Regions from separate parts of the Thermoanaerobacter ethanolicus JW 200 genome, predicted to be linked through region 1. Evidence: riboswitches for the same ligand, from Rfam matches in the RefSeq annotation. Region 1 holds a riboswitch; each other region holds the start of a gene.

Region 1 (8,195 bases):
ATCCCCATGTCAACTATTGCTCCACCACCAGAAGTAGCTTTTTTCATTTTCCAGGACATAGGCCTTTTAGGGTCCATATAGCCCGAATGAAGCATCAACGCCTTAAAATTTAAAATTTCACCTATCTCTCCATTTTTTATCATGTCTCTTGCCTGGTTTACAGCGGGCATAAACCTATACATTAAAGCTGTTTGATGTATTATCCTTTTTTCTTTTGCCTTTTCCATTATTTCATAGGCTTCTTTGCCGTTAACTCCTATTGGCTTCTCAAGATATAATGGAATGCCTTTTTCTATCACTTTCATCGCCTGTTCATAATGAAGGTAATTAGGGGTACATATGTCGACAGCATCAAGGCCACCCTCTTCCAACATTTCTTCAATACTTTTTACACCTTTTTCAAAAAAATGTGGTATATCTTCTATGTTATTCTTGTACACAGGTCCAAGTTTCACTTCAAAAGGAAGGTTTTTAAATATTAAAGGCATTGAAAAACAAGCTATAGAATGGATTGTCCCAATAAAGCCAAGCCCTATAAAGCCAAGTTTTATTTCTTTTTTTGACATCCAAATCACCTCTTTATAAAATTACGATATATTTTAATTATAACATTAATAAAGCATCGAGTAGGAGCTGAATAATTATTTTATTCAGCGTCCTCTCACACCACCGTACGTACCGTTCGGTATACGGCGGTTCATTAGGAATTGTGTACAATTAGATATCTTTGGGATAAACTCTTATAACCTATGCTTTCAAAGTATTTATTTGTAAGAGTCTTATTTAGGATTGGGCTATTGGATATTCTCCAGTAGCCTTTCCTTGTATTGGCGTATTCCCAGGCTTTTTGTTCTTCTACTCCTAGTTTTACTAAGTTATCATGCTTCGTTTTTATCTTCTTCCATTGTTTCCATATACATGCCCTTAGTCTTCGCCTTATCCATTCGTCAAGGGTTTTCATTATGCTTTTCGCGTCTGCTAATCCAAAATAGTTGACCCATCCTGTTGTTATTTGATTTAGTCTTTTTATTCTGTTTTCCATGCTTATTCCCTTGTTCCGATTGGTTATTTCTCTTACTTTTTCCTTAAACCTTTTGATGGATTTTTCATGGATTCTTATTCTTACTTCGTTTTCTTTTGTATAGAATGAAAATCCAAGAAATTTTCTTCTCCATGGTCTATCTACAGCACTTTTTGCTTCGTTGACTTTTAGTTTTAATTTGCTTTCTATGAACTTCTTTATGCTCTTCATTACTCTGTTTCCTGCAGACCTGCTTTTTACATATATGTTGCAGTCATCTGCATATCGGCAGAATTTATGCCCTCGTTTCTCAAGTTCTTTGTCTAGTTCGTCCAACATTATGTTTGCTAATAGGGGACTTAATGGCCCTCCTTGGGGTGTCCCTTCTTCTGTTGATACTTTGATTCCGTTTATCATTACTCCTGATTCTAGGTATCTTCGTATTAACTTTAGTACCCTTTTATCTCCTATCCGCTTTTCTAGTTTGGACATTATTATGTCGTGGTTTACTCTGTCAAAGAACTTTTCTAAGTCCATATCTACAACCCACGTGTATCCTTCATTTATGTATGCTTCTGCGGCTTTTATTGCGTCTTTTGCACTGCGTCCTGGTCTGAATCCATAACTGCTATCTGAAAATGTATGGTTGTAGACTTTATTTAGTATTTGGGCTATTGCTTGTTGTATTAGTCTGTCTAGTACTGTAGGTATTCCTAGTAGTCTTACTCCTCCATCTGGTTTGGGAATTTCTACTCTTCGCACTGGTTGTGGTTTGTATTTCCCCTCCAGCAGTTGTTGTTTTATGGTTGCCCAGTTTTCTTTGAGATACGGTAGAAGTTCATCTACTTCCATCCCATCGACTCCATGGCTTCCTTTATTTGCAACAACGCGCTTGTATGCTGCTTCCATGTTCCTTCGTTCTACTATCATTTCAAGCATCTTGCTGGTATATCTTTGTACTTCGTTTCTTCCATCTTCCGACGCCGATGATATACTATGCACTTCCGTTGTCTTTTGAAATTCCATTTCTCTATTCAACGGATAGCCTCTTTGTTGAGTTGTCTGCAGTCTCTGCATATCTTTCGAGTCCATAAGATTTCCAAAACCTCCTAACGTTCGGTCCTTCCTTATCTATTCATGTCTAGATAAGTACTATGACCTCTGCTGACTTCTCAAGGTTCAGCCATACATCACTGCATGGGTTCTCACTTCAGATTTTACTTCCATGACTTATCCTTGAGACCTCCCCGGGTAAGAACGATAACTTTCATCTCATATATCTGCCAGATTTACTGTATGGGATTCGGGTAGTGTTGGACTTCGTTTTGTTACGCAAACTCATCCATCCCAATTCAGCCTCTTATCTGGTTCTTGTTCATCAGACCGAGATTTTGCCTTAAGCTTCCTTCAGATTCCACCTCACGATGGACACCCTTGCTTTTGGCTAGTGGTTCCCACTACCAAGCCCACAGCGGACTTTCACCGCCTAGCTATCGCCCATGCCGGGCGCACATAAAAAAGAACAACCCCTTTTAAAAGGGACTGTTCTTTTACAATTATACACAAACCATTTCTTTATTGTATGTTTCTTCTATAAAATCCGAAATAATAGGTCCAATCTTATCTATATCCACCAAAAAAGAGTCATGACCTTGCATTGAAGATATTTCTTCAAATTTGCCACACCCTCCTGAAGCATTAAGTTTTTTAATGAAATCCCTCATGTACTTAGAAGGAAAAATCATATCTGTATCTATCCCTATCATGAGTATTTCCGCTTTAATCCTTTTAAGTGCCATCTTCAAAGAACCATAAGGCTTCGTAATGTCATGTTCATTCATAGCCCATAAAATATATAAATATGAATTTGCATCAAACCTGTTTATAAAAGACAAACCATGATAGTTGAGGTAATTTTCCACTTCAAAATTGTTTTCATCTCTTAACCTATCAAATCTATAGTCAAATAAATCACCACTTTTGTAGGTTATCATTCCCAGCATTCTGGCAGTGCTCAATCCTTTATCAGGTTTATGGGGCTTATCATAGTAATCACCGCCGTAAAAATGTGGGTCATTTAGTATGCATTGTATTCCTACATGATTATACGCAATATTAAGAGGAGTAAGCTTATAATCAGCAGCTATGACAATAGATTTATCCACTAAATCCGGGTATGTCACTGCCAACTCTAAAGCCTGCATTCCTCCCATAGACCCTCCAATAGCGACTTTTATCCGGTCTATGCCAAGATAATCTAGAAGAAGTTTCTGCACTCTCACCATGTCTCTTATATTAATTTTTGGAAACCTTAAACCGTAAGGTTTTCCTGTTTTAGGGTCTATAGAAGAAGGGCCTGTCGTTCCATAACAACTGCCAAGAAAGTTAGAGCATATGACAAAATACTTATCTGTATCAATATACTTGCCCGGACCAATTAAAGGGTCCCACCAGCCCACGTTATTTTTCCCAGGATGCATACCTGCTGCATGGGCACTGCCACTTAAAGCGTGTTCCACAAGTATCACGTTATTTTTTTCTTTATTTAATTTTCCATAAGTTTCATAAACAATAGTAAGTTCATCAAAGCTATATCCACTTTCTGTAGTGAATATATTTTTCCCTTTTAGTGTAACCTTTTTTTCCTCAACTATCATTTACATCAACCTTTCCTTATCTATTCTTGCGATGCATAAAGGGCATTATCAAGGTCTTCTAATATATCTTCTATGTCTTCCAGCCCTACAGAAAGTCTTATCATATCCTCCGTAACACCAGAAGCTAACTGTTCTTCTTTTGATAACTGCTGATGGGTCGTGCTGGCTGGATGTATAACCAAAGACTTTGCATCCCCTATATTAGCAAGATGAGTAAATAATTTTAAACTCTCTATAAACTTAATGCCTGCTTTTAATCCACCTTTTATACCAAAAGTCAAAACTCCTCCTTGCCCTCTTGGCAAATACTTTTGTGCCAAAGCATAATAGGGACTTGATTTAAGTCCTGGATAATTCACCCACGAAACGTAGGGATGAGAAGCTAAAAACTCTGCAACTTTTAAAGCATTTTGACTGTGCCTTTCCATCCTAAGAGATAGAGTCTCTAATCCTTGTGCGAATAAAAATGCATTAAATGGACTCAAAGCAGTACCCAAATCCCTTAAAAGCTGCACCCTCGCTTTTACAATATAAGCTGCTTCGCCTACATCTTTTACATACCTTATACCATGATAACTTGGATCTGGTTCTGTAAGTTCTGGAAACTTTCCATTGTCCCAATTAAATTTTCCAGAATCTACTATAACTCCACCTATAGAAGTCCCATGTCCACCTATAAATTTAGTCGCCGAATGTACCACTATATCAGCCCCAAACTCGATAGGCCGTGCAAGGTAAGGAGTTGCAAAAGTATTATCTACAATGAGAGGAATTCCTGCAGTGTGGGCAATTTCTGCTATTTTTTCAATGTCAGCCACGTCAATCTTTGGATTGCCAATAGTCTCAACGTACAAAGCTTTTGTGTTATCTGTTATTTGACTTTTAAAGTTTTCAGGATTGCTGGGGTCCACAAACTTAAAATTTATACCAAACTTTTTCAAAGTAGTCGCAAAAAGATTATAAGTCCCTCCATAAAGATTGGTAGAAGATACAATCTCGTCTCCTACTCCTGCGATATTAGTAACTGCCAGCGTTATAGCTGCTTGACCTGAAGATACAGCAAGGGCACCTACCCCACCTTCTAATGCAGCTATTCTCTTTTCAAAAACGTCAACTGTGGGGTTCATCATTCGAGTATATATATACCCTTCTTCTTTTAAGGCAAAGAGGTCTGCAGCGTGCTCAGTACTTTTAAAAGCAAAGGAAGAAGTTTGATATATAGGAAGGGCTACAGCTCCCGTAGTTGGGTCAGGCTCCCACCCTTCATGAATTGCCAAAGTTGAAAAACCATATTTTTTAGACATACTTTTAACTCCTTTCACAAAATTTTTTTAAATCACTTCTACAAAATCCTCAAATTTACTTACTTCTTCTGTTATATCCTCTTGCAAAACTTTAAAAATAGTTTTTATCTCGGTTATTTTTTCTAATTTTTCTGTAAATGTCTCAACACTTTTCTTCATTTTAACAATAGCTGTAAATGTGCCGTTTTCATAGGAAGATTCCACAATTGATACTTTTTGTTCTTTTAAAAACTTTAAAACTTTTTTCAAACCTAAAATATTTTCTTTATGAGTTTCAAGCCTTATATAAAAAGTATCTGTAAAACTTCCCTGACGAATTGGAAGAAAGTTTATCCTCTTATTATCTTTGATATCATAGTTTAACAATATATCAATTAAATCTGCCACTACAGCATCCCCTGTAGGAAGTTCTCCAGCACCTTTTCCTACAAAAACATATTCACCAAAACTATCCCCTCTAAGTATGATAGCATTATTTACGTCGTTTATCCTTGACAAAATATTATTTTCTTCGACTAAAACTGGTTCCACTCCTGCAAAGATGCCATCTTTGACTTTTTTGCCCCAGGCAAATAATTTTATTTTATATCCCCACTTATTGATGTAATTTAAATCTTGAGTCGTGATTTCGTCTATTCCTTTTCTGGTTATAGAATTTACTGGCACGTTTATATTGAACACTTTCCTCATTAATATAGCAAGTTTATAAAGGGCATCAAAGCCTTTTACGTCATAATCGGGATTTGCTTCTGCATATCCTAATTGCTGGGCTTCTTTAAGTGCTTCTTTATAACTTCTACCTTCAGTAGTCATTTTGGTGAGAATATAATTAGTAGTGCCATTTATTATACCGCCTACAAAATCTATTTCATCTGTAATTTTTAATCTATCAATTTGATGCAGTATAGGTATAGCCCCACCTACACTTGCCTCACATTTTAGAAATACTCTATTCTTTTCTGCTATTTCATTTAATTCTTCTCCATGCTTAGCTATCAATTCTTTATTTGCAGTGATTACATGCTTCCCTGAAGCCAAAGCCTCCTTCACATATTCGTAAGCTGGAGAAATACCTCCTATTGCTTCAATAACTATTTTTATCTCTTTATCTTTCAAAATTTCTTCAGCATTTTGGGTAAGTAGTCCTTCTACCTTCACTTTCCTTGGCTTATTGAGATTTTTCACGAGTATCTTCTTTATCTCAGGATAAACCCCTGTACTCTCCCTTATATGACCTCCTCTTGAAGTTATCAATTTATATACTCCTGTTCCTACTGTTCCAAGTCCTAATAATCCGATTTTTATTTTCATGTCACACCTCCAAATAAATTTTTAGGCCCTCTTCTCAATGAGAAGAGGGCCTAATAATCCGCCACTCCTCTCATCTCTCAGGTTAGACACCCTAACCTGCAGGATTTGGCACCAGACGCATATAAATGCCGGTTGCCGGGTTTCATCGGGCCAGTCCCTCCACCACTCTTGATAAGAGGTTTGTGTGTAATATATTCAATTTTGCATGTTGTAATCTATGTTATCACTTTGAAACTGTAAAGTCAAGAACTTTTTTTGTACTCTTTCTTAAATTTTTTCTAAATTTTAATATACGCCGATTTTTTTTAGTGGTATAATAATATTGTATAATATTTATACTCTATCGATTATAAAAATTTAATATTTGCCACATGGGGTGCCGGCGTAACCGGCTGAGAAAAAGGTGTTGCCTTTTAACCCATCGAACCTGTTAGGTTAGTACCTGCGTAGGGATGTGGTCATCTGCCATGGCTATAATCCCCATGGTTTATTTATTTTTTAAGGAGGTTTTTATTATGACACAATTGGAATACGCCCTTTCAGGCATTGTCACAAAAGAGATGAAAATAGTCGCAGAGTATGAAGGAGTAGACGAAGAATTTATTTTAGAAGGAGTTAAAAAAGGAGAAATAGTAATACCATCAAACATCAACCACAAAAACCTCATTCCCAAAGGCATAGGAAGGGGTTTATCGACAAAAGTAAATGCCAATATAGGAACCTCTGATGCATACCCTGAAATTGAAAAAGAAATTGAAAAATTAAATGTTGCTGTAAAAGCTGGAGCAGATGCGGTAATGGATTTAAGCACAGGGGGCGACATTAACCAATCTCGTAGAAAAATACTTGAAAATTCCCCTGTCCCTGTAGGCACTGTCCCTATGTATCAAGCAGCTGTAGAATCTATATCCAAATACGGTAGCATTGTAGCTATGCCTGAAGAATTTATTTTTGAAGTTATAGAAGAACAAGCAAAAGACGGGGTTGATTTTATTACAGTCCACTGTGGTCTAACATTTGAATCATTGAAAAAGCTTAAAGACAACGGCCGAGTGATGGATATAGTAAGCCGCGGTGGCTCCTTTACAATTGCTTGGATGCTCCATAACGACAAAGAAAATCCTTTGTATAAACATTTTGATAGGCTCCTTGATATTGCTAAAAAATATGACATAACTCTAAGCTTAGGAGATGGACTGCGTCCAGGTTGTCTTGAAGATGCTACAGACGCAGCACAAATTCAAGAACTTATAATCCTTGGCGAATTGGTAAAGAAATCTCGAGAGGCAGGAGTTCAAGTTATGGTAGAAGGACCCGGGCATGTGCCAATTGACCAAATTGAAGCAAATGTAAAACTTCAAAAACAACTTTGTCACAACGCTCCTTTTTATGTGCTTGGCCCTATTGTGACTGATATAGCTCCTGGTTATGACCACATAACTTCAGCAATCGGAGGAGCAATTGCAGCAGCTTCTGGTGCTGATTTCCTTTGCTATGTTACACCCGCTGAACATCTCGGACTTCCAGACAAAGAAGATGTCAAAGAAGGCGTTATTGCAGCAAAAATAGCTGCCCATGCTGCAGATATCGCAAAAGGCGTAAAAGGTGCTAAAGAAAAAGATTTAACTATGGCTAGAGCTAGAAAAGCCTTAAACTGGGATGACCAAATAAAGCTTTCTATAGACCCTGATAAAGCTTTTAAATATCGCGTCAATAAAAACATATCTACAGCCAAAACTTGCAGTATGTGCGGAAAATTCTGCGCTATGAAAATTGTCAGTGAGTACCTTGGAACTTCAACTATGACTTGCTAATACCTTTGCCTTATTTACATTCCCCCCTTGATTTTCTTTGCTAATTTCTGCTATAATAGAGGAAAACATCAAGGGGGTATTTTTTATG
Region 2 (8,195 bases), 620 kb from region 1:
AAATAATCTTTCGTTACCTTCTTTTAAAGAAGCTGTTAACAACTACAAATCAAAAAAAATTGAAAAAGCCTTAATAGATATTCTACAAGGATTTAGCCCCACTTTAGCAAGAGAAGTTGCTTTTAGATGTAATGTATCTGACAGATTTGTAGAATCAATAGAAGATGAGCAAATTGAAAATCTATATCAAAACATAAAAAAAATATATGAAGATGTTTTAAGCTTAAATTTAAAACCTTGCATTGCTTTTCAGGAAAATGAAGTAATTGACTTTTCTTGTATTGATTTATCTCAATATATTACAAAAACTTTTTTCCCTACAGTGAACCAAGCTGCTTGTAAATTTTTCAGTGAAAAAGCAAATATAGTAAATTTGCAAGCAAGGTCCTCGGATTTAAGAAAAATCATCAACAACAATTTAGAAAAACTTTATAACAAATTAGATAAACTTCAACAAGAATTAAACGAAGCAAAAAATGCTGACACTTTTAGACTTTACGGCGAACTTATAACAGCAAATATGCACCTTCTAAAAAAAGGAATGGAAAGCTTCAAAACCATGAACTATTACACTGGCGAAGAAATTGAAATACCCATTGACAAAAAATATTCCCCTTCAGAAAATGCCCAAAGATACTTTAAAAAATACAGCAAGTTAAAAAATGCCAATAAAATAATAGAAAAACAAATATCCGATACTCTTGAGGAAATAACTTATTTAGAAGGTCAACTAGTGAACTTGGAAAATTGTACATTACCATCAGAAATAGAGGAAATAAAAAATGAACTGTCTGAACAAGGGTATATACATAAGCAGCAAAAGAAAAAAATATCACGGCAAACTCTTTCTCAACCATTGCATGTAGTATCTTCAGACGGTTTCGACATATATATAGGGAAAAACAACACTCAAAACGATTATCTAACGTTAAAATTCGCAAATCCTAACGATATATGGCTTCACACAAAAGACATACCAGGGTCCCACGTCATAATAAAGACAAATAACAAATCTGTGCCTGAAACAACTCTTATTGAAGCTGCAAAATTAGCCGCCAAATATAGCAAAGCGAAAAATTCTTCAAATGTACCTGTTGATTATACCTTAAAAAAATACGTAAAAAAACCTTCTGGCGCAAAACCAGGTTTTGTAATATATACAAACCAAAAGACCCTTTATGTAAATCCAGAGTAAGATGCTTTTTAGGCATCTTACTTCTTATTTTAAAGGCACACTAAATATAGGAATATATTTTCTTCTATTTTCTTGTATAACGCTCTCATACAAAAAAATTGTATCTACTAAAATAGCCTCTTTCTCTTGTTTTTCAAAAAGATTATTTACTTCTTCTATGTCAATGCTTAAACGTATGTCTCTGGCAATAGTAATGTGGGAAGTAAATTTTCTTTCATCTTTTGCAAATCCTATTTTATATAATTCTTTATCTATATTGTGATGCAATTTATTTAGAAATTCACTTTCTTCTGTTCCTATCCACAAAACTCTCATCTCCTTATCACCTTTAAAAAATCCTACTTCTGAAAGTCGTATGTAAAAAGGGCTGATGCCTTTTACTGCAACTTTTGCCGCTTCTTCTATTTTAGAAATAGCCTCTACTTCTATTTCTCCTAAGAATTTTAATGTGATGTGGAAATTATCTTTATAAGTCCATCTCCCTTTTACAGTATAATTTTTCAATGTTTCCTGAAATCTCACTATCTGCTCTATAGCTTTTTCGCCTATATCAATTCCAATAAAAGCTCTCATAATTATCCTCCTTGTTCACTTATTATTGTTATTATTTTCCTGGTAATAATTGTTTCTATTAATAAACTCCTCTTTTAAAATTCCCATTACATATTCATTTATGTACTTACCGTGCTTATATACTACTTCTCTCAATAGCCCTTCTTTTTTAAAACCACATTTTTCATAACTCTTTATTGCCCTTTCATTAAAATCATAAACCCTTAACTCTACTCGATGTAAATTTAATTCATTAAAAATAAAATCCAGTAGTAAATTTAAAGCTTCCGTACCATAGCCTTTATTTCTGTGTTTTTCTTCCCCAATCATTATTGCAATCTCACAGTTTCTATTTTTCCAGTCGACATTATTATATGAAACATTTCCTATATATTCACCTGTGCTCCTAAGTATTATAGCGAATTCTCCATTTTCTTTTGGATCTTTTTTTGTTTTCCACCTTTCTGCAACAGTTTCTACTGTAACAGGATATGGTATACCCGGCATCGTTAAATTTCTACTATCATCACTATTCCGAAACTCTACAAATTTTTCAAAATATTTGCTCTCAAATGGAACAAGTTCAATTCTATTACTTTTTAACATGACCAAAACCCTCCAAAGAAATTTTTAATTTATTATAGCACAAAAATCAGAAGAAAAGTGATCCTTTTTAAAAAGTTCAGTGTGCTTTTCACTAAGTTTATTTAACATTTCATAGGCTTGCATAACTGGTGTTAGTATATTATTGTAGACACTTTTGGATTAATTATTGCGATAACAATGACATTTTCGCTGGCTATTGACAAATTGCTTTTTAACCTATTGACAAAAGTTTATGTTGATGTTATTATCTAATTAAATTGCTGAAGTGAATAATAAAATAAAAACTCTTATCGAGAGCAGGTGGAGGGACTGGCCCGATGAAACCCGGCAACCGGTGGCCGAAAGTTTTAAACATGCGGCTGCACGGTGCTAATTCCTGCAGAACGTTGAGTTCTGGCAGATAAGAGGATTTAAAAAACCTCTTCGTACTGTCAGAAGAGGATTTTTTATTTTTATTTTGGGAAAGGAGGCTTTTCTTTGATCTATATTAGAAATCTTACAAAAGTTTATCATTCAGCTTCAGGAAATGTTAGGGCTTTGGAAGACGTCAACCTCAACATAGAAAAAGGCGATATTTTTGGAATTATAGGTCTGAGCGGTGCTGGAAAGAGTACTCTCCTGCGCTGCATAAATATGCTCGAAAAGCCAACTTCCGGTTCAATTGAGATAGATGGTGTTGAAATGACTCGGCTTTCTCCCTCTGAATTAAAAGAAATGCGAAAAAAAATAGGCATGATATTCCAGCATTTTAATCTGTTATCATCCAGAACTGTCAGAGGCAATGTGGCTTTTCCTTTGGAGATTGCCGGGCTGGACAAAAGGACAATCGATAAAAAAGTAGAAAATCTTTTAGAGCTCGTGGGGCTTTCCGACAAGGCCGACAACTATCCTTCTCAGCTTTCAGGCGGTCAAAAACAGCGGGTAGGCATAGCACGAGCCCTGGCTAATGATCCGAAAGTTCTTCTTTGTGACGAACCTACTTCAGCGCTGGATCCAGAAACAACTCTTTCTATTTTAAATCTTTTAAAAGATATAAATAGGGAGCTGGGAATCACCATAGTTCTCATAACTCATGAAATGAATGTCATTAAACAAATTTGCAATAAAGTAGCAGTTATTGAAAAAAGTCGTGTGGTAGAACAGGGACCTCTTATTGAAGTATTTAAAAAACCTCAAACAGAAACCGCACGAAATTTTTTAAAATCTGTAACTTTATCAGAAATACCTAAGGAATTAAAAGATAGGATTGAAAACTTGTCCCACGAACACTTGGAAGGCAAAATTATTAAAATTGCCTTTTTCGGCGAAATTACAACAGAACCTGTCATATCAAGCATTATAAGAAAATTTGATGTTGACACCAATATTCTCTATGGAAACATTGACCACATCCAGGGTATGCCCTACGGTACTCTTATAGTTGAGCTAAGAGGCAAAAACGGTGAAACAGACGCTGCTTTAAAATATCTAAAAGATTTGGGACTCGACGTGGAGGTGATTGAAAATGTCTGAAACTATAAACTTATTGCTGGTCGGAACGTGGCAAACTATATACATGGTAGTGGTATCAACGCTCATAGCAACAATTTTTGGTGTACCACTTGGTGTGCTGTTAATGGTAACTGACAAAGATCAGATACTGCATAACGAACCTTTAAACAAAATACTAGGTACTATTGTAAATATTTTCCGTTCTGTACCCTTTGTAATACTTTTAATTGTACTTATACCTTTCACCCGGTTGCTTGTAGGAAAAGCTATAGGAACCACTGCTGCTATTGTTCCACTTTCTGTAGCAGCTATCCCTTTTATGGGAAGGCTTACCGAAACAGCATTGAGAGAGGTAGACCGCGGTGTCATTGAAGCAGCCCAGTCTATGGGAGCTTCGCCTTTTCAAATTATAACTAAGGTGTTAATCCCTGAGGCTCTACCTTCCATAGCAGCAGGGGTTACTATAACTACTATAAATTTAGTAGGATATTCTGCAATGGCAGGTGTTATAGGAGGTGGTGGGCTAGGAGATTTAGCAGTAAGATATGGATATCAGCGATTTATGCTCGACATTATGCTTTATACCGTAGCAATTTTGGTAGCTATGGTACAACTAATTCAATTTCTAGGAGATATATTAGTAAAACATCTGTCAAGGAACCGGTAAATTATATTTAAAAAGTATTTCGGTAATATGTCAAGAGGGTGATAAAAAAAATTCAAAAAAAAATTTAATAAAATAACCTAAAAAAGGGCATAGCAAAGCTAACCATCACGCAATAAGCTGATGGAAATTAATGTAAAATATGGTTATGGGATAATATGTTAACTTATACAATCATCTCCTTTCATTATTGGGGATTTATAAAGTTTTTCTTCGCGCAGCAGAGCGAAGACTAACCTTACAGTTTTACGTGCAGTCAATACAAGAGCACGTTTATGCTTGTGAGTTTTGCTTTCTTTAAATTTGCGGGCATAGTATTGTGAGAACTCAGGTAAATACTTCCTGAGCTGGTCAGCTGCTTGAATAAAATAATATCTGAGATACTCATTACCAGTACGCTTGAGATATGTGTCCTCCGCTTTAAAATCAGCAGACTGGTACTCTGACCAATAAAGGCCGGAAAACTTTGCAAGGGCATTATCATTATCAAACCTTGAAATTCCGCCTATCTCAGATATTAAGCCGGCTGCGATGGTTGGGCCAATACCTTTTACTGATGTAAGACAAAGGAATTCATTGTTAAATCCTTTTACCTCATTAATAATGGCTTTTTCTACAGCTTTCTTCTGTTTTTCAAGGGACTGTAGATTATCAAAGCAAGACTTGATAACAAAGTTTAAAGAATCATCTACAGTAGCATTAATTCTATAAGACTTGTGAACAGCCTCTTGAAGCAATTTAGCTGTAGCTTCTGGATCATCAAAGCGATCTTTACTCTTGTCAACCAAAAAGCCGGCAAGCTCATCAAGCGGTCGAGCCGCAATATCATCAAGGGTGAAAAACTCATTAAATATTTCAGTAGCAGTTGCTCCAAAATTATTACTAAAGACTTTATTTTGGCACAAACCGCTAAACTTAAGGAACAAATTGCTGAGGAAATAATTTTTTTCTCTAACAATACTATTAACAATGTGAAAGCGATGGCGAGTAAGCCTCTGGAGAGCAAGATATCTAAAATCTACAGAACAAGATTTGGGGAGTCTACCGAATCTCAGTTTTTCAGCAATAGCAAAGGCATCAATCCAGTCATTTTTAGGTAAATTGCCGAGAGACTTTTTAAAAGCATTAATAATATTAGCATTAAAAGTAGTAATAGAAGGTTGATAAGGCTTAAGAGCAGAATGATCAGCCAAATAATACTGGAGGTGCCAGCCATAGACTGAAGTAGATTCCAAACCAATAAAGACCTTTTGGATATTGTATTTATTACAACACTCCAAGATACGGGAAACTATAACATCACAACCATGAGGGTTATTTTCTACAGAAAAACGAGAGGAAGCATCATTACCCTCCTGGTCGAGAATATGAACCTTGACATCATTCAGGCTTACATCCATACCAACAAAAAGCTTATTCAAGATTGTTACACCTCCTTTCAAAATTGATAAAGTAAGTAAAAGTTAATTTGAGATAACCCTAGCAACCAGATTATGTAGCAACCTCGCAATTAGCTCTTAATATATAAGCCTGAATCCTCTGCTGCCAGGGGCTTATATATGACAAAGCAGATTTCGCGTAAGAAAAGGCAAATCTGGTGTAGGGACCACACTTTAAAGAGCGGTCAAGCCGCATGGAGGACGAAAGCCTGTCCCACATTAACTTTACAGTATAATAATGCTACAAGTTATCTCAAAAGTAAATAATAAGGCCGAAAAAAGATGAGACGGCCGCGCCATGAATCCTGCATATTGCGCAATATTACGGATTCATGGCAATAGATAAGATTTTAGACAAGATGAGAATATTAAAGATTTCCAGTTATGAATGCGCTTTATTAAATTTTTAAGAAGTGAGACAAATTTATTGTCTTTAAAATTAATTATACGAGGAGGAAATTAAAGTGAAAAAAATTTTAACCGTAGTTTTACTATTTAGTCTTATAACACTTTTTATCTCAGGATGTGGAGCAAAACAAACATCCCAATCCCAAACACAGGACACATCAAAGATAACCATCAAAGTAGGAGCTACTCCAGTGCCCCACGCCCAAATTTTAAACGTCGTAAAACCTATACTTGCGAAAGAGGGAATTAATTTAGAAATTGTAGAGTTTACAGATTATGTGCAACCTAATCTAAAACTTGCTGAAAAAGAATTAGATGCTAATTACTTTCAGCATATTCCTTATCTTGAAGACTTTTCAAAGGAACATAATCTCAATTTAACATACATTGCTAAAGTTCATATCGAACCTATGGGAATATACTCACAAAAAATTAAAAATCTCAGTGAATTAAAAGAAGGTGCTACTATTGCCATACCAAATGATGCTACCAATGGCGGAAGAGCTTTGCTACTGCTGCAATCAGCTGGAATAATAAAATTAAAACCAGATGCAGGTATTAAAGCAACAGTAAATGACATTGTCGAAAATCCTAAAAAAATTAAGATTTCCGAGTTGGAAGCAGCTACTCTGCCAAGAGTATTATCAGATGTAGATGCAGCAGTAATAAATACCAACTATGCGTTGGAAGCTGGACTTGTACCCACTAAGGATGCTCTCTTTATCGAATCAGCAAATTCCCCTTATGTCAATGTACTGGTAGTTCGCAAAGGTGATGAATCAAGGCCTGAACTTAAGAAGTTAGCCGAAGCCTTAAATTCTCCAGAAGTTAAAAAATTTATCGAGGACAATTATAAAGGTGCCGTAGTACCTGCTTTCTAAACAGGAGGCGATCTTATTGTCACAATCTCATAAAATTATTGGGGTTATCGCTGGTACTCCAGTAGATACTCAAATGGGAGTTGATTTTGTGAAAAAAAACGGGATTGAAGCATTGGGAATTTCCACGGCTTCAACCCCGGATGAACAAAACATCCTCCAATTTTTAAAACCTGATGTCCTCACACAAAAAGTAATCTCTATCATCGGGGATTTTAAAAAAGAAAACATAAAGAAGATAATGATTTACTGCAATTCTCTTTCAGCTGCAATAGACCTTGAACTCGTAAAACAAAAATACCCAGATACTAATATTGTAACACCTCTTCAAGTATACCATAGTGTAGCTTCAAAGTACAATCGGCTGGTAATTTGGGCTGCTAATAGTCAATCCTTAGAGGCCATAGAAAAGATATTTTATGAAAATAACCCGTTAGTTCAAATTATCGGAATAACTATGCTTCCTATAATAAGGGCAATTGAAAATTTTGAAATTCCAGAAGTTATCATCGAGAAATTTAGTCTCGCTGATTTAGTACCTAAAAATTTTAATGCAGATGGTATAGTACTAGGTTGCACCCACTTACCTTATTTGAAAGAAAAGCTTGCAGAAAAATTAAATATGCATATTATTGACCCTGCAGAAGAAATGCTACTTGAACTCCTTTAGTTAAACTAATTGCAGTTACTAATTCCACCACATAGAAAACAAAAACTAGAAAAGAGGTAGTCCATTTTAAAAACAGACTACCTCTTTTAAATATGTATAAAATTTTACCGGCAGCGACCTACTCTCCCGCGAAAGCAGTACCATCGGCGCTGGAGGGCTTAACTTCCGTGTTCGGAATGGGAACGGGTGTTTCCCCTCCGCTATCGCCACCGGAAATCTAGACCCTCAAAACTGCACAAAGCCTTCTCGGTCAAGTCCTCGACTGATTAGTACCGGTCAGCTAAGAGTGTTT
Region 3 (8,195 bases), 310 kb from region 1:
AAAGTATGTCTGTAGAATGGCTTAAATTAAGGCTTCTGAATTTTGCACAAGTCTATTAACAAAAAATAAGGAGTGACACAAATGGAGTTTCTGTTAAAACTTTTTAAAGATATGATACAAACTACCGGTCTTGTTCATTTAACTTTGGGTAATGTGTTTTTAATATTGGTAGGTATATTCCTCATATACTTAGCTATTGTAAAAAAATATGAGCCATTTTTACTTCTCCCAATAGGTTTTGGCAGTATTGTAGCAAACATACCAGCTACTGATTTATTGGAACCTGGAGGACTTATACACTTTTTTTACTTAGGGGTTGAAAAGGTTATCTATCCTCCTCTTATCTTCCTCGGCGTAGGTGCCATGACGGACTTTGGTCCTATGATTGCGAATCCTAGTTTAATGATTTTAGGTGCTTTTGCCCATATAGGAATATTTATAGCATTAATAGGCGCAAAACTTTTAGGTTTTAGTATATTTGAAGCGGGGGCTATAGGGATTATTGGCGGTGCAGATGGACCAATGGCAATTTACGTAACTCAAAAATTAGCTCCCCACCTTATGGCTCAAATATCTGTCGCTGCGTATTCTTATATGGCGTTAATGCCTTTAATACAACCTCCTATCATGAGGTTACTTACTACAAAAGAGGAAAGGCAAATAATGATGAAACAGATGAGACCCGTTTCAAAAACAGAAAAAATCGCCTTTCCTATTGTAATAACTGTTTTAATAGATTTACTACTTCCTCCAATTGCTCCTCTTATAACAATGTTGATGTTAGGAAATCTTTTAAAAGAGTCGGGAGTTGTAGATAGGCTTGCAAAAACAGTCAGTGGAGAATTTATGAACGTAATTACGATATTATTAGGAGTCTCCATAGGCTCCACCATGAAAGCAGACACTTTTTTGACCATTAAGACATTAGAGATAGTCACCTTAGGGCTTATCGCTTTTATGACAGGAACAGCTGGAGGTGTACTGGGAGCAAAATTTTTAAATAAACTTTCTGGTGGAAAAATAAATCCTCTTGTTGGCTCTGCAGGTATAGCTTCTGTTCCAATAGCTGCGAGAGTGTCCCACTCTGTAGCCATAAAAGAAAATCCTTACAACTTTTTAATAATGCACGCCATGGGGCCAAACCTTGCCGGAGTTTTTGGAACGGCAATAGCAGGTGGAATAATGCTTGTACTATTAGGAGTTCATTAAAACAGCATAAATGGCTGTTTTTTTACTGTATCACAAACATATATACAAGAATATTATATTAGTAAAACTACAGATTTGGAGGTTTAAAAAATGTACGACTATAATCCTTATGTACAAGATTATGCTTTTCCTCCTCTAAAGCTTGCACAGGCTTATGTGCCTTTACAGAAATATGTATCTCTTTATCCTCCGGAAGAAGCCATTAAAAAAGGCACTGTTTTTCCTGAACTTGATATGCCTTATGTAGGCGAAAAAATGAGGTGATAAAATGGATGGCAATCAAATATCTTTGCTTAAGAAAATCATGGAAATAGAGTTTACCTGTATAGATTTGAATCTATATTTAGACACCCATCCCGATGACCAAAAAGCCCTTCAAGACTATAACTATTATTCCAACCAATTGTCTATGTTGAAACAACAATATGAACAATTTTACGGGCCCTTGATGGTTTTTGGTCATTCACAAAGTCAATATCCTTGGAAATGGGTAGATGACCCATGGCCTTGGGAAATAGAATATTGAGGAGGACTTTGTTATGTGGGTTTATGAAAAGAAACTACAATATCCTGCTAAAGTATGCAAACCAGATGTAAAAATGGCAAAATACCTCATCGCCCAATATGGAGGCCCTGATGGAGAATTGGCAGCCGCTTTAAGATATCAAACTCAGCGATTCGTCATGCCTACAGGAAAAGCAAAAGCAGTTTTGACAGACATTGCTACAGAAGAATTAGCACACCTTGAAATAATAGCAACTCTTGTTTTCAAGCTTTTAAAGGGAGTACCAGTAGAAATATTAAAAAGAGAAGGATTAGGGGAATACTATACAGAACATGATAGAGGCCTATTCTATGCAGATACAACAGGAATGTTATGGACCGCCGCCTATATCCAGGCTAAAGGAGATGCAATCGCTGATCTACACGAAGATATGGCATCCGAAGAAAAAGCAAGAGCAACTTATGAACATTTAATAAATCTCACAGATGACCCTTGTGTAAAAGATACTCTAAGGTTTTTGAGAGAAAGGGAGATTGTACACTTTCAAAGATTTGGAGAAACTTTAGTACAGGTAAGAGAATATATGGAAAGTAAAAAATTCTTTTAAAAAAGTAGATGTATGTCTATTGGCATACATCTACCCATTTTCCTTCTACTATTTTATCAAGGTCTTCGACTTTTATGGTAGCAGCAGCATTTGTATCACCAGCTGCAGGATATACTACCTCATAATTTTTTAAAGACACATCATAATATACTTCAATCGGATTTTTCAGCCCATAAGGACAAACGCCACCAACAGGATGCCCTGTAACTTCTAACACTTCTTCTGGGGATGCCATTTTTGCTTTTGTTTTAAAAGTATCTTTAAATTTTTTATTGTCTATTTTTCTATCCCCTGCTGTTATAATCATAATATATTTATCTTTTAATCTAAAAAGCATAGACTTTGCTATTTCCCCAGGAGTTACCCCTAAAGATTTAGCTGCTTTTTCCACAGTGCTTGTATCTTCAAAAATTTTTATTTTAATATCATATCCTTTCTCTTTAAAGAACTCTTTCACCGCTTCTACTGACACCTCTACACCACCTTTAAATACCACAAGTTTTACATAAAAGAGCATTTTTTAAGAAAAACTTATCAGCAATTTTAACTGCATCTTGAGCCGTTTTTCCGTAATAATCTGCTCCAATCTTATAGGCATATTCCTCAGTCAAAACAGCCCCGCCTACCATTATTTTCACATCAGTATTTGCTTTAAGCAGTTTGATAATTTTCTCCATATTAAACAAAGTTGTCGTCATCAAAGCACTTAGACCTACTAACGGTGCCCCTGTTCGCTTTACTTCCTCTAATATCACTTCTCCTTTGACATCTTTTCCTAAGTCAATTACATCATATCCATAGTTTTCAAGCAAAACTTTTACTATATTTTTTCCTATATCATGTACATCTCCTTCAACTGTAGCAAGTATTATTTTGCCTTTAGATACTGAACCTTTTGGAAGCTTTTCTTTTATTATCTTGAAAGCGCTTTGCACCACTTCTGCAGAGCTCAAAAGTTGTGGCAAGAAATATATGCCTTTTTCATATCTATCTCCCACTTCTTTTAAGGCAGGAATTATTATGTTATCAACTATAGAAAGAGGCTGAACTTCCTCCTCTAAAATATTTTTTACTATATCTTCTACTCCTGACTTTTTGCCTTCTAAAATCTGGATATAGAGTTTTGATTTTAAATCTTCTTCTTGAATTTTTTGTTGTTCTTTCTCTTTGATCTCCTCTTTTTGCTTTTTCCCATATATATTCAGATAATTCACACTGCCTTTATCTTTATTTAGTAAAACCATTGAAGCCCTCAAAGTGTCCATCATAGCTTCATCGCAGGGATTTATAATAGCAGTAGTAAGCCCATAAGATGCTGCCATTGCTAAAAAAGTAGAGTTTATCAACCTTCTTTCAGGTAAACCAAAGGAAACATTGCTAAGTCCCACAACAGTATTTACTCCTAACTCTTCTTTAGCCAATTTTATCGCTTCTAAAGTCTCAATTGCAGCCTCCTGCTCAGAAGAAACCGTCAGCACAATACAATCTATCAATATGTCCTCTTTAGGTATGCCATACTCTTCCGCTTTTTTTATAATTTTTTTCGCATTTTCAATTCTTTCATGCCTATCTTTGGGAAGCCCTTTATCTCCTACAGTAAGTCCTACAACACAAGCTCCGTATTTTTTGACAATAGGAAGCACTTCTTTTAAACTTTCCTCTTTTGCACTTACAGAGTTGATTATGGGTCTACCTCTTAAAATTCTTATAGCTTTTTCTACAGCTTTAATATTAGTGCTATCTATTTGAAGAGGAATGTCTACCACATTTTGTATTTCAGAAACTACTTTAGGAAGTAATTCTTCTTCGTTTACCCCAGGAACTCCCACATTTACATCCAATATTTCCGCTCCGCATTTTTGCTGTTTTATAGCTTCCTCTACTGCTAAACTCACATCTCCCGCCAAAAAAGCCTCACTTAACTTCTTTTTTCCAGTAGGATTTATACGTTCCCCTATAACCCTTAAAAGATAATTTTCACCTATGAAAACTGTTTTTGTATTGGAAGCTACAGCTGTAAATTTGTTGACTTTGACTTTTGGCTTTAAATCTTTTACAGCTTTTTTAACAAGTTTTATATAGTGAGGAGTAGTACCGCAGCACCCTCCCACTATAGAAGCGCCTTTTTCAACAAGTAAAGGAAAGAAACTAGCAAATTCTTCTGGTTTTAAGTCGTAAACTGTTTTGCCGTCGCGAATGACAGGCATACCTGCATTAGGTTGTGCAATAATAGGTATGCGAGAAACTTGAGACATTTTTTCCACTACACTTACCATTTTATCGGGGCCTGTCGAGCAGTTAACGCCAATGGCATCCAATCCTAACCCTTGTAAACTAACTACTACAGTTATAGGGTCTGACCCCATGAGAGTCCTTCCATCTTCTTGAAAAGTCATTGTACATATAACTTTCATGTTTGAATTCTCTTTAGCAGCAAGAATGGCAGCTTTTGCCTCCAGCATATCTGACATTGTTTCAATTAAAACAATATCTGCTCCCGCTCTTTCTGCAGCTATAACTACTTCTTTAAAAACATCATAAGCTTCGTCAAAAGTCATGTCTCCATAAGGGGTCAAAAGTTCTCCAATAGGTCCTATAGAAAGTGCCACAGGTTTATCTTTGGAAGCTTCTTTGGCAATTTTGACAGCCTGAGTGACAATATTGAAAACCTCATTTTCCAGTCCATATTTTGCTAATTTTATCCTGTTAGCGCCAAAGGTATTTGTCTCAATCACATCCGCTCCTGCTTCTATATAGGACCTGTGGATATCAAATACTACTTCTGGATGGGTTATATTCATATATTCGGGACACTCTCCACTTTTTAAACCCCTCTCTTGAAGTTGTGTCCCCATTGCTCCATCAAAAACAATCACTCTATTTGAAAGTTCTTTAAAAATGTCTAACATTTTTAACCTCCATTTAATTCATCTGTACGTTATTTTCTGCAAAATCACAGACTAAATCATCGACTCTTGAAATTATTTCTAACACAACATTTGTACTCCCTAAAGGCATAATGTGAATTCCTGCAACTTCACTGCGTATCCGCTTTATAAACTCTACAGCTATGTTTATTCCCTCTTCTCTTCCTCCATCCTTTAGCCTTTCTAAAACTTTTTCTGGAATATCTATACCTGGCACTTTTTCATTTAAATTGACTGCCATTTTATAGCTTTTAAGAGGTAATATGCCTATCAAAAGTGGTACATTGAAATTTTTAATCTTTTCAATAAACTTAAATAAAATTTCCTCATCATAAACCGGTTGTGTTTGAATAAATTCTGCCCCTGCCTCTATCTTAACTTTAAGCTTCTCTAGTGCTTCATCCCTTAAATCATTTGGATTTGCAGTCGTACCGGCGCAAAATTCTGTTGGGGAATCTAATTTATTTCCATTGTAATCATAACCTCTATTAAAAGCACTGATAATCTTTAAAAGCCCAATAGAATCTACATCATATACCCCTTTAGCCTGAGGAGTATCTCCACGGGAAGGGTCATCTCCTGTCAATGCAAGTATATTTCTCACCCCTAATGCATAAGCTCCTAAAAGCTCTGACTGAAGCCCAATTAGATTTCTGTCTCTACAGGTCAAATGAAAAATAGCTTCAATGTTTAAGTGGTCTTGTAAAAGGTGAGCGACTGCTATAGGACTCATCCGCATATTCGCCATAGGACAGTCCGTTATATTTAAGGCATCTACAATGCCTTTTAATTTTCTCGCTTCTTCAATAGTTTTCGTTATATCTACCCCTTTTGGCGTAGAAATTTCTGCTGTCACAACAAACTTCCTTTTCTTAAGTTTAGTACACAAATTTTCATTTTTCAACATCTACATCGCCTCCATTTTTAAAAATAAAAAAGTCTCTTCGCCAAAAGAAGAGACACCAAAACTCTCTCATCTTTCAGCGAAACGCTGCTGGAATTGGCACCAAGACGCATATAAAATGCCGGTTGCCGGGTTTCATCGGGCCAGTCCCTCCACCACTCTTGATAAGAGATTTTAAAGTATTAAATTGTTAAACTATTTAAGCTATATGATACTATGGTTTTACTCCCCTGTCAATAGAAAATTTTTTATCTCTATCTAAAGATTTTGCAGGATTTTTTATTTTTTTAAAATAAATCTGTAAATTTTTTATATTATTTGCTATACTATAACTGTAAAGAATATAAATTTTCAAGAAAGGAATGTTTTATATGTTCTCCTCTTTTACTTTTGCGATCCTTTCTAGAGGGTCAATTATACTTTACGGCATAATCTGGTGGAAAATTTTTGATAAAGCTGGCTATGGAGGTGCATATGGTCTTTTGATGTTTATACCTATTGTGAATTTTGTAATGCTTTTAGTGCTGGCATTCGCTGAATGGCCTGTACTTAGAGATAAAAATTATTGAGCAGTAACGCTGTTTTTTTGTTTTTAATACTTGTGCAACCACTTGCATAATAAATTTTTTAATATTATAATATATTTAACACTTGGAAAATAAGGAGGTTCAATATGAGTAATGAAAAATTACCAAGAGTAGCCTATTTCTGCATGGAATACGGCTTACAATCAGATTTTAAGCTCTATGCAGGTGGTCTTGGAATCTTAGCAGGCGACCATCTAAAAGCCGCAAAAGAATTAGGTATGCCTTTAGTAGGAATAGGCATACTGTGGAAACAAGGCTATACTGAACAACATATAGGTGAAGACGGCTATCCCTATGATGCCTATCGCAATTACACACGTAAATATGACTTTTTAAAGGACACAGGAGTAAAGGTAAAAGTAAAAATAAGAAATAGAGATGTATACTGTAAAGTATGGTTGGTAGACAGCTTTGACAATGCACCTTTGTATTTGCTTGACACAGATATACCAGAAAATGGAGACAGATGGATAACAGGCCAGCTTTATGGATGGTTCGGTGAAGAAAGAGTTGCCCAGGAAATGGTGTTAGGCATTGGGGGAGTAAGAGCTTTGAGAGCTTTGGGAATTGATGTAGATGTTTATCATTTTAACGAAGGGCATGCAGTATTAGCAGCCATTGAGCTTATAAGAGAGAAAATGGAAAATCAAAATATGAGTTTTGAAGAAGCGTGGAAAGCTACAAGAGAAGAAGTAGTATTTACAACCCATACCCCTGTTAAAGAAGGAAACGAATCTCACGATTTAGAACTTCTTATGTACATGGGAGCAAACAATGGTCTTTCAATTGAGCAAATGGCCCAAATCGGTGGCGTTCCTTTTAATATGACAGTCGCAGGTTTGAGACTTTCTCGGATTGCAAACGGTGTCTCAAAACTTCACGGTCAAACTGCAAACAAAATGTGGGAACATGTTGACAATAAGGCCCCTATAATTTTCATAACTAATGGAATCGATAGAAATACTTGGGTAGATGAAAGGATAATAGAAGCCTACAATAAAGGTGAAGGACTTTTAGAAACTCATAATATTTTAAAACAAGAATTAATTGATTTTGTATATCAAAGGACAGGAGTCAAATTAGACGCTGATAAACTTTTGATAGGTTTTTCAAGAAGAGCTGCTCCTTATAAGAGAAGTGACCTCATATTTACAAATGACGAAGTTATAGGTGATTATCTAAGGTCTAAAAAAATACAAATGGTGTTCTCTGGAAAAGGTCATCCACTAGATGATGTGGGTAAAAAAATTGTCGCAAAATTAATAGAGATGACAAAAAAATATCCTGAAAGCGTAGTATTCATAGAAGATTACGATATGACAATAGGAAAAATGCTTACTCGAGGCGCCGATGTATGGTTAAACAATCCAAGAAGACCAATGGAGGCCAGTGGTACTTCCGGTATGAAAGCTGCCATGAACGGAGTGTTAAATTTAAGCATTTTAGATGGATGGTG
Region 4 (8,195 bases), 1.3 Mb from region 1:
TTTCTATCCTCTCTTCTTTGTGCAAAGCAGTCTGTGTTATTGTATTTCTCACTCTTCTTAAAGCTTTAGACATAAAAATATTCAATCGATAAGAAAGTTCTCTAGCCAAAAGTTCTGACTGATTGTAACCTCTTTCGTCAAGTCTAATTTTGTGAAGAGGAACAGGTACTATGACATCGATAGGCCAGTCCATTTTTTTAACTGCATCAGCCATATAGTCTGCAAAAAAAGGTGCCAATTCTCTTTCTTTGAAATATTTGAACCGCCCTATTAAGTCTTTTACAACACCATCGTATTCAAAAGGACTTATATTTTGTTTAAATTCATGGCCATGCTCTAAGCAATCAAGACATGTTCCTTCATAGTCTATTGGTTTACCACAAATATTACACCTATTACCCTCAATAAATTTTAATGTGCTTTTGCATTTGTCGCATAAATATCCTGTTTTTATAGCAGTTTTACAAATAATACAGGTTGTTTTTGGTGGAAATAAAAGGTCTAAAAAAATCATCTTTTTACCCCTTACAATATTTTTTCTTATAATCTATATCGGCACTCTTCTGTTAAAATTAATTGAAAATTATCATTTTACACTAAATTCCCTTTTATTTAATGCAAAATTTAATTTACATACAAAAGTGCTTTTTTAAGCCTTGAAAGAAGCCCTGAATATCTTTTTGAGATTCTATTGTTGTCAATCATAAATTTCAAATATTTCTCTTGACCCACCAAAATAACCAATTTCTTTGCCCTTGTAACGGCAGTGTACAAAAGGTTTCTTGTAAGTAGCATAGGAGGCCCATAAGTAATTGGCATTATGACAACAGGAAATTCACTGCCTTGGCTTTTGTGCACTGTTATAGCATAAGACAAATTTAGTTCATCCAAATCAGAAAAGTCATAAGTGACAAATTTTTCATCGTCAAAATATACAGTCAATTCCTGTAATTCTTCGTCTATTGATTGGATTATTCCTATATCTCCATTAAACACTCCTTCTCCTTCTTCCTCGCCTTTTTTCCATTTTATCTTGTAATTATTTTTTATTTGCATCACTTTATCCCCTACCCTGAAGACAAACTCCTTCATTATTTTTTCGGCTTTAGTTTTGTCGTGGGGATTTAATGTTTTTTGCAGTTCTAAATTTAAATTGTGAACACCAATTATCCCCTTTCTCATAGGGGTGAGTACTTGAATATCATTAATAGGATGAAATCCATAAGCTTTAGGAAGTCTGTTTGTCACAAGTTCCAATATGGTTTTTAATATATCCTCTTGTGTGTTGGCATTTATAAAAAAGAAATCACTATTTTTATCGTTATAGGTGGGATATTCTCCATTATTTATCTTGTGAGCATTTACCACTATCAAGCTTTGCTTTTGCTGTCTAAAAATTTCTTTTAACCGTATCACTTTTACTATGCCACTGTCTATTATATCTCTTAGGACATTTCCCGCTCCAACAGATGGAAGTTGGTCAGCATCCCCTACTAAAATCAGCTTTGCTCCTATAGGTATAGCTTTTAATAGAGCATTCATAAGCAATATATCTACCATTGAAGCTTCGTCAACTATTATAACGTCGTATTTTAATGGGTCTTTTTCATTTTTGTTAAATCCCTTCCCTTCTTCCTCCGAATAAGTATACTCTAAAAGCCTATGAATAGTTTTTGCCTCTTTTCCAGTAGCTTCTGTTATCCTTTTTGCGGCTCTTCCTGTTGGGGCTGCAAGAGCCACTTTTTTACCAGCTTTTTCAAAAATACGTATTATACAATTTATTATCGTAGTCTTTCCTGTGCCTGGACCTCCCGTTATGACAACAACAGAATTTTTAACAGCTTCTTCTACAGCCAATTTTTGATTTTCTGCCAACAAAATACCTGTTTCTTTTTCAAAATTTCTAATTTCTTTTTGGACATCTAAACCTAAATCTTCATTTTCCATTAGTGTCATGTTAAACAATCTCTCTGCTGTGTGTAATTCAGCTATATAATAAGGTATATAGTAGATTCCTACAGTATTATCTTCAAAAGTTTCAATATGTATTTTTTCATTTTGTACTAAAAGCACAAAAGAATCTTCTACTTCTTCTTCGCTTACTTCTAACAAACTTGCTGCTTCTTTTTTTAACAATTCTTTCGGCACATAGGTGTGACCATTTGCCGCATACTGCATCAAAACATATCGAGTACCAGAAGATATGCGATATAGAGAATGAGGGTCAACTCCTAGGTTCTCTGCTATTTTGTCTGCAGTTTTAAATCCTATTCCAAATATATCGTCAGCCAATCTGTAAGGGTTTTGCTTAATAATTTCAATCGCGTTGTTTCCGTATTCTTTATAAATCTTTATAGCCATTGCAGTAGAAATGCCGTACCCCTGCAAAAACACCATCACTTCTTTTATGCCCTTTTGCATTTCATAAGCTTCACAAATTCTTTTTATCTTCTCATCGCTTAGACCTTTTATTTCTTTTAATCTTTCTGGTGCAGTTTCAATTATATTCAAAGAATCAACGCCAAACTTTTTTACAATTTTTCTTGCTGTAACAGGACCTATTCCAGGAATTAAGCCAGAAGATAAAAACTTTTCTATTCCTTCTAAGGTGGTGGGAGCCAAGGTTTCATAATTTAAAACCCTAATTTGCTCTCCGTAATCAGGATGTTCTACCCATTCACCTTCAATTTTAATTCTTTCCCCAATGTTTACATAAGGCATATAACCTACAGCAGTAACTGCTAAACCTTGGGTACTTAATTCTAAAACTGTATAACCATTTTGTTCATTTCTAAAAATTATTTCTTCAACTACACCTTCTATGTCAATCATAGCCGATTCTCCTGTTTTAATTCTTTTCTTTATTTAATTTTACCTTATATTTAAAGCAAATTAAAGCCAATTCATTTCTTTTTTTCAATTTTTGTGGTATAATTAAGGTAGCGAAGCGTTTACAAAACATAAATTCTATGGCATTTAAAAAAGATATATAAAAAATGCCAGAAGCCCGGGTTTACCCGGGCTTTCAAATTTATATTCCTGCCAACTTTTTTAATATATCTACTTTGTCTGTTTTCTCCCATGGGAGGTCTAAGTCGTGTCTTCCAAAGTGGCCATAAGCTGCAACTTGTCTATAAATAGGTCTTCTCAAATCTAAATCCCTAATTATAGCTGCAGGTCTTAAATCAAAAACTTGTTTTACAATTTCCGAAATCTTTTCATCTGATATTTTACCTGTGCCAAAAGTATCAATACCTATTTCAAGAGGGGTAGCAACACCTATCGCATAAGCCAATTGCACTTCACACTTCTTAGCAAGTCCTGCTGCCACAATATTCTTTGCTACATACCTTGCAGCATAACTTGCGGATCTATCAACTTTTGTAGGGTCTTTGCCTGAAAAAGCCCCGCCCCCGTGCCTTGCATATCCGCCATATGTGTCTACAATAATTTTTCTTCCTGTAAGTCCGCTATCACCTTGAGGTCCACCAATTACAAACCTTCCTGTGGGATTTACAAAAATTTTAGTCTTATCATCTATCATATTTTCGGGAATTATGGGTTTTATTACATGTTCAATAATATCTCTTTCAATAGTATCATGGTCAATCTCAGGTGCATGTTGAGCTGATACTACAACAGAATCTACCCTCACAGGCTTATCATCTTCATACTCTACTGTTACTTGTGTTTTACCATCTGGTCTTAAATAGCTTAATGTCCCGTTCTTTCTAACTTCCGCAAGTCTTCTTGCAAGCTTGTGAGCTAGCATTATAGGCATAGGCATTAATTCTTCTGTTTCATCGCAAGCAAAACCAAACATTAAACCCTGGTCTCCAGCGCCAATAGCCTCAATTTCCGAATCTGAAAGTTCTCCTCTTTTAGCTTCTAATGCCTTGTCCACACCGAGGGCAATATCCGGTGATTGCTCATCAATAGAAGTGATAACCGCACAAGTATCAGCATCAAAACCGAATTTTGCTCTAGTATAGCCAATCTCTTCTACTACTTTCCTTACAACTTTTGGAATATCTACATAGCACTGAGTAGTAATTTCTCCCATTACTAAAACCAAACCGGTAGTTACAGCAGTCTCACAAGCAACTCTGGCATAGGGATCTTTTTTCAAAATTTCATCTAATATTGCGTCAGAAATCTGATCACAAATTTTATCAGGATGCCCCTCTGTGACTGATTCAGATGTAAACAGTCTACGCATTTTTTTCTATTCCTCCTTAAAAACAAAATAAAACCCCTTCCAAAAGAAGAGGCCCATACCCTCATCTTTCAGAAGCATGCTTCTGAGAGAATTAGCACCTTGTCCTATAGGACAGGTTGCTGGGTTTCATCGGGCTCTTTCCCTCCACCTCTCTTGATAAGAGCATGTTATTAAATTTTCTGATGTTTACTATAGCACACTTTATCTACTATGTCAAATATTTTTGCATCAAAAAAGAGCATGCCAAAACATGCTCTTTTCTTTAAAAAATTATATTTAAAATGCTACAAATTTTTCTCCAGGAACTCCACATACAGGACATTTTTCTGGCAATACATCAACAGAGGTATATCCGCAAACAGGACATATGTAAACTTTTGATATCTTTATATCTTCTCCTTTTAATGCTGCTTCTTTTGCTTCAGTGTACAATTTTGCATGTATTTTTTCAGCCTCAATAGCATAATGTATGCTTTTTTTAGCTCCAGATTCCTCTTGAAGTTCTGCAACAGCATTATAAGCAGGATACATCTCTTCTACTTCAAAGGTTTCCCCTTCTATAGCTTTTTCAAGATTTTCTACTGTATTTCCAACTTCTCCAAGAGTTTTATAATGATTTGTGGCATGTACCAATTCAGCATAGGAAATAGCCCTGAAAAGTCTTGCAATATTAGGTTTGCCTTCTTTTTCAGCTACATCAGCAAAAATTTGATATCTCATGTGAGCTTGGCTCTCTCCTGCATAGGCTTCACTAAGATTGTGTCTCGTCATTTCTCTCATAAAAGATTCCTCCTTAATCAAATTTTTATTAATAAATAATTATTTTCTCTTTCAAATAATATTATACTACACTTTTTTACCATGTCAAGATATTTGAAGGAGAAAAATAAAAAAAGACCTCACGGTCTTTTTTTCAATGGTGGAGGGAGATGGATTCGAACCATCGAAGGCGACAGCCAACAGATTTACAGTCTGCCCCCTTTGGCCACTTGGGTATCCCTCCACAATATTTAATTTTTAGACTTGTGCAAAATTCAGAAGCCTTAATTTAAGCCATTCTACAGACATACTTTTTTCCTATCACTCTTGAATTTTTTATCTTTTATGTAGGATTTCCCCTCCCATTTGTCGAATTATTATATATACACTATAAAAAATTTTTTAAGAAGGAGGAAATCCTACATGTACCAGCTTCAATTGCTTTTAAATATACCTGAACTCTTTACCTCTCAGTCTAAAATTGATTTCTATTCTTCTATGTTTGAAAATCTTGACCTGTCTTCAATACCTGAATTCCCTTCCTCTAATCCTGGCCGTAAGGGTTATTCTCATCATGCACTTTTTAGAGCTTTTATTGTCATGAAAGCTGAAAGATTCGGCACAATTTCTGACCTTTTAGATTATCTCCGCAATAATCTTATCATTGCTCATCTTTGTGGCTTCGACATTTCTAAACCTCTTCCTTCTTATTGGACTTTTCGCCGTTTTATTAATGACTTCTCTCATGATTATTTGACCTCTATTTTTCAAAATCAGGTCAATATCCTCAAAAATATGGGTATTATCTCCGGTGAGTTTATTTCCATGGATTCTACCCCTATTAAAGCTAACACTAAGTTAAATAACCCTAAGTCTTTTTCTAAAAATAAATTCTCTAAAGATAATCAGCCTAAGTCAGATAAGGATTGTAAATTAGGCGTTTATTCTGCTTCTAACGATTCTTCTAATAAACGCTATAAGTTTTATTGGGGCTATAAAAATCACATTATTGTTGATGCTATCTCTGGTTTACCCATCGCTGAAACTACTACCCCCGCTGATGCCCCTGATTTTGAAGCCGCTTTATCTTTGCTTGAGAAGACTAATAAGTGGTTTAACCTTAAGTATGTTAATTTTATTGCTGATAAAGGCTATGATGTTAAGAAACTTTATAATTATGTTAGAAATATTCTCCACGGTCATTGCTTTATTCCTCTTAACAAGCGTAATTCTAAAAATCCCCCTCTGACTGATGATGGTTATATGGTCTGTGAAGCGGGTATTAAAATGCTTAAAGATGGCAAGCAATATTTTGATGGTTTTATTAAGCAAAAATTTGTTTGCAAGTTCTGTAATTCTAAGGATGATTCTGCCTGCCCTATAAATCATCCTAAATATTTTAATGGCAAAAAGCATAGAGGCTGTACTAAGTATGCTATTATATCTTCTGATTATAGGTCCTCTATTAATAGAGACTCCCTATATTTTAAGGCCGTCTACAAATTGAGAATTGAATCAGAAAGATATAATTCCCGCTTTAAAGCTCTGGATTTTGAAAAGGCTTATGTTAGAAATATTAATTCTGTGAGCAACCTTAATACTTTTGGCCATATTACTTTGCTTACTGTCGCTATTGTAGCTATTAAATTGGGCAAATATGATGAGTTTAGATCTCTTGTTGCTTTGATGCAATCGGCCTAATTTTTATTGAATCTATTTCATGCCATTTTTTAACATTTGACTTCTACAGGATATTTATGCCCTTTTTTAGCTCCTCTTTTTGTCTTTTCTTTTCCCTTACCACTTCCTTTATGTTTGATTGTCAGTGTTGATTACTATATATTGTATGTCATACATATTTTGGTTTTTGTTCGTGATTATTTTAATTAATTTTGCACATCCCTATTTAATTTTTGAAAATGGTGGTCGCAATAGGACTCGAACCTATGACCCCCTGCTTGTAAGGCAGGTGCTCTCCCAGCTGAGCTATACGACCACAATGGTCGGGATGGAGGGACTTGAACCCCCGACCCCATGCTCCCAAAGCACGTGCGCTACCAACTGCGCCACATCCCGACATCAGTGACGAAATAAATTATAATAGAAAAAATGAAATTTCACAATAGGCATAGAAGCTTAAAAATGGCCGTTTTATTGATTTATCGCTTGTAATCTTTAAATTTTTTAAGAATACGTCATATTTTAAATCAATTGATTTAAAATAGAAGCAAAGAATTTTTTGAATTTTTTCTTCAAACTAACTCTATCCTTAGGATAAGCTTAATGTTTTAACTTTATCTACTCAGCAAATAATAATATATTAACCAAATATTTATGTTTTTGTAATACACCTGTAATAATGCAATGGTACAATTAACCTGTAAAAACACAATAAAAACCAACTGGAGGGATATAATTGAGAATTAAAAAAATCTTATCTTTATGCATCAGCTCTCTTCTACTATTTTTAGCTTTTCCAATGCAAAATGTAAAGGCCGATACATATACAATCCTTGAGGCAAAAGAATTTGCACAAAATTTAAGTAAAGGAGTAGTACATAAAAATATAACCTATTTTACGACTGAAGGATGGATAAACATTAACGTGTTAAAAGTGGACTTAACTGATAAATATACTGATGTATCAGTAATTTTCAATCCTACTGGCATAAAAGATAGAATGCCAGTGCGTGAAATGGCAAATTCTTATGGTGCTGTGGCTGCTGTGAACGGCGATTTCTTCGATACAAAAACAGGATTCGTAATAGGAGCAACAGTAAAAGATGGAAAGTTAATAACAGACCCTTCAAATGAGAGTAAACTGGCCACTTTCTCCATTGACGCAAATGGAGTTCCCTCTATAGAATATTGGTCAAAAAGTATGTCCGTTACTCTTCCAAACGGCACGAAACTTCCTCTTGCCGCAACAAATAAAATAAGCAATACTTTTGAGTATTTAGTAATGTACACAAGGGATTGGTTTACAACATCTCCGGGAGCAAATGAAAATGTACCTCAATTGGTAGAAGTCGTTGTAGATGAAAATGACAGAGTATTAGAAGTGCGTCAAGGACAGCCTTCTGTCGAAATACCACAAGGCGGATATGTGTTGGCTGGTGCAGGTTATGTAGGTGAAAATTTACTCACTTTAAAGCCAGGAGATATAATACAAAAAGACATAAATACAAATCCTCCCTTTCAAAATCTCAAAATGGCT

What was found. Region 1 has a riboswitch for S-adenosylmethionine ahead of EB239_RS13035 (homoserine dehydrogenase). Riboswitches for the same ligand answer to the same signal wherever they lie in the genome.
Region 2: another riboswitch for S-adenosylmethionine. It lies ahead of EB239_RS10085 (methionine ABC transporter ATP-binding protein); the one in region 1 lies ahead of EB239_RS13035 (homoserine dehydrogenase).
Region 3: another riboswitch for S-adenosylmethionine. It lies ahead of EB239_RS11680 (methylenetetrahydrofolate reductase); the one in region 1 lies ahead of EB239_RS13035 (homoserine dehydrogenase).
Region 4: another riboswitch for S-adenosylmethionine. It lies ahead of metK (methionine adenosyltransferase); the one in region 1 lies ahead of EB239_RS13035 (homoserine dehydrogenase).

Annotation. Positions count from the first base shown of each region.
Region 1 is NZ_CP033580.1:2,620,884-2,629,078, forward strand. It holds gene EB239_RS13010 (Gfo/Idh/MocA family protein) at 1-566, opposite strand, end outside; gene ltrA (group II intron reverse transcriptase/maturase) at 701-2,113, opposite strand; gene metX (homoserine O-acetyltransferase MetX) at 2,578-3,678, opposite strand; gene EB239_RS13030 (homocysteine synthase) at 3,699-4,982, opposite strand; gene EB239_RS13035 (homoserine dehydrogenase) at 5,010-6,293, opposite strand; SAM riboswitch class I at 6,361-6,471, opposite strand; TPP riboswitch at 6,656-6,763, shown strand; gene thiC (phosphomethylpyrimidine synthase ThiC) at 6,809-8,107, shown strand; gene rd (rubredoxin) at 8,193-8,195, shown strand, end outside.
Region 2 is NZ_CP033580.1:1,996,559-2,004,753, forward strand. It holds gene EB239_RS10070 (Rqc2 family fibronectin-binding protein) at 1-1,195, shown strand, start outside; gene thpR (RNA 2',3'-cyclic phosphodiesterase) at 1,220-1,768, opposite strand; gene EB239_RS10080 (GNAT family N-acetyltransferase) at 1,784-2,353, opposite strand; SAM riboswitch class I at 2,638-2,760, shown strand; gene EB239_RS10085 (methionine ABC transporter ATP-binding protein) at 2,831-3,865, shown strand; gene EB239_RS10090 (methionine ABC transporter permease) at 3,858-4,511, shown strand; gene EB239_RS10095 (IS110 family RNA-guided transposase) at 4,670-5,908, opposite strand; gene EB239_RS10105 (MetQ/NlpA family ABC transporter substrate-binding protein) at 6,412-7,236, shown strand; gene EB239_RS10110 (aspartate/glutamate racemase family protein) at 7,253-7,903, shown strand; rRNA gene rrf (5S ribosomal RNA) at 8,009-8,117, opposite strand; rRNA gene EB239_RS10120 (23S ribosomal RNA) at 8,150-8,195, opposite strand, start outside.
Region 3 is NZ_CP033580.1:2,310,270-2,318,464, forward strand. It holds gene EB239_RS11650 (sodium ion-translocating decarboxylase subunit beta) at 82-1,209, shown strand; gene EB239_RS11655 (spore coat associated protein CotJA) at 1,300-1,473, shown strand; gene EB239_RS11660 (spore coat protein CotJB) at 1,478-1,735, shown strand; gene EB239_RS11665 (manganese catalase family protein) at 1,749-2,321, shown strand; gene EB239_RS11670 (YbaK/EbsC family protein) at 2,338-2,838, opposite strand; gene EB239_RS11675 (homocysteine S-methyltransferase family protein) at 2,807-5,230, opposite strand; gene EB239_RS11680 (methylenetetrahydrofolate reductase) at 5,244-6,155, opposite strand; SAM riboswitch class I at 6,219-6,323, opposite strand; gene EB239_RS14650 (hypothetical protein) at 6,367-6,507, opposite strand; gene EB239_RS11685 (hypothetical protein) at 6,515-6,721, shown strand; gene glgP (alpha-glucan family phosphorylase) at 6,826-8,195, shown strand, end outside.
Region 4 is NZ_CP033580.1:1,018,063-1,026,257, reverse strand. It holds gene EB239_RS05050 (ComF family protein) at 1-514, opposite strand, end outside; gene recD2 (SF1B family DNA helicase RecD2) at 625-2,832, opposite strand; gene metK (methionine adenosyltransferase) at 3,032-4,219, opposite strand; SAM riboswitch class I at 4,278-4,382, opposite strand; gene EB239_RS05035 (rubrerythrin family protein) at 4,496-4,999, opposite strand; tRNA gene EB239_RS05030 (tRNA-Tyr) at 5,137-5,222, opposite strand; gene EB239_RS05025 (transposase) at 5,402-6,679, shown strand; tRNA gene EB239_RS05020 (tRNA-Val) at 6,899-6,974, opposite strand; tRNA gene EB239_RS05015 (tRNA-Pro) at 6,979-7,054, opposite strand; gene EB239_RS05010 (phosphodiester glycosidase family protein) at 7,395-8,195, shown strand, end outside.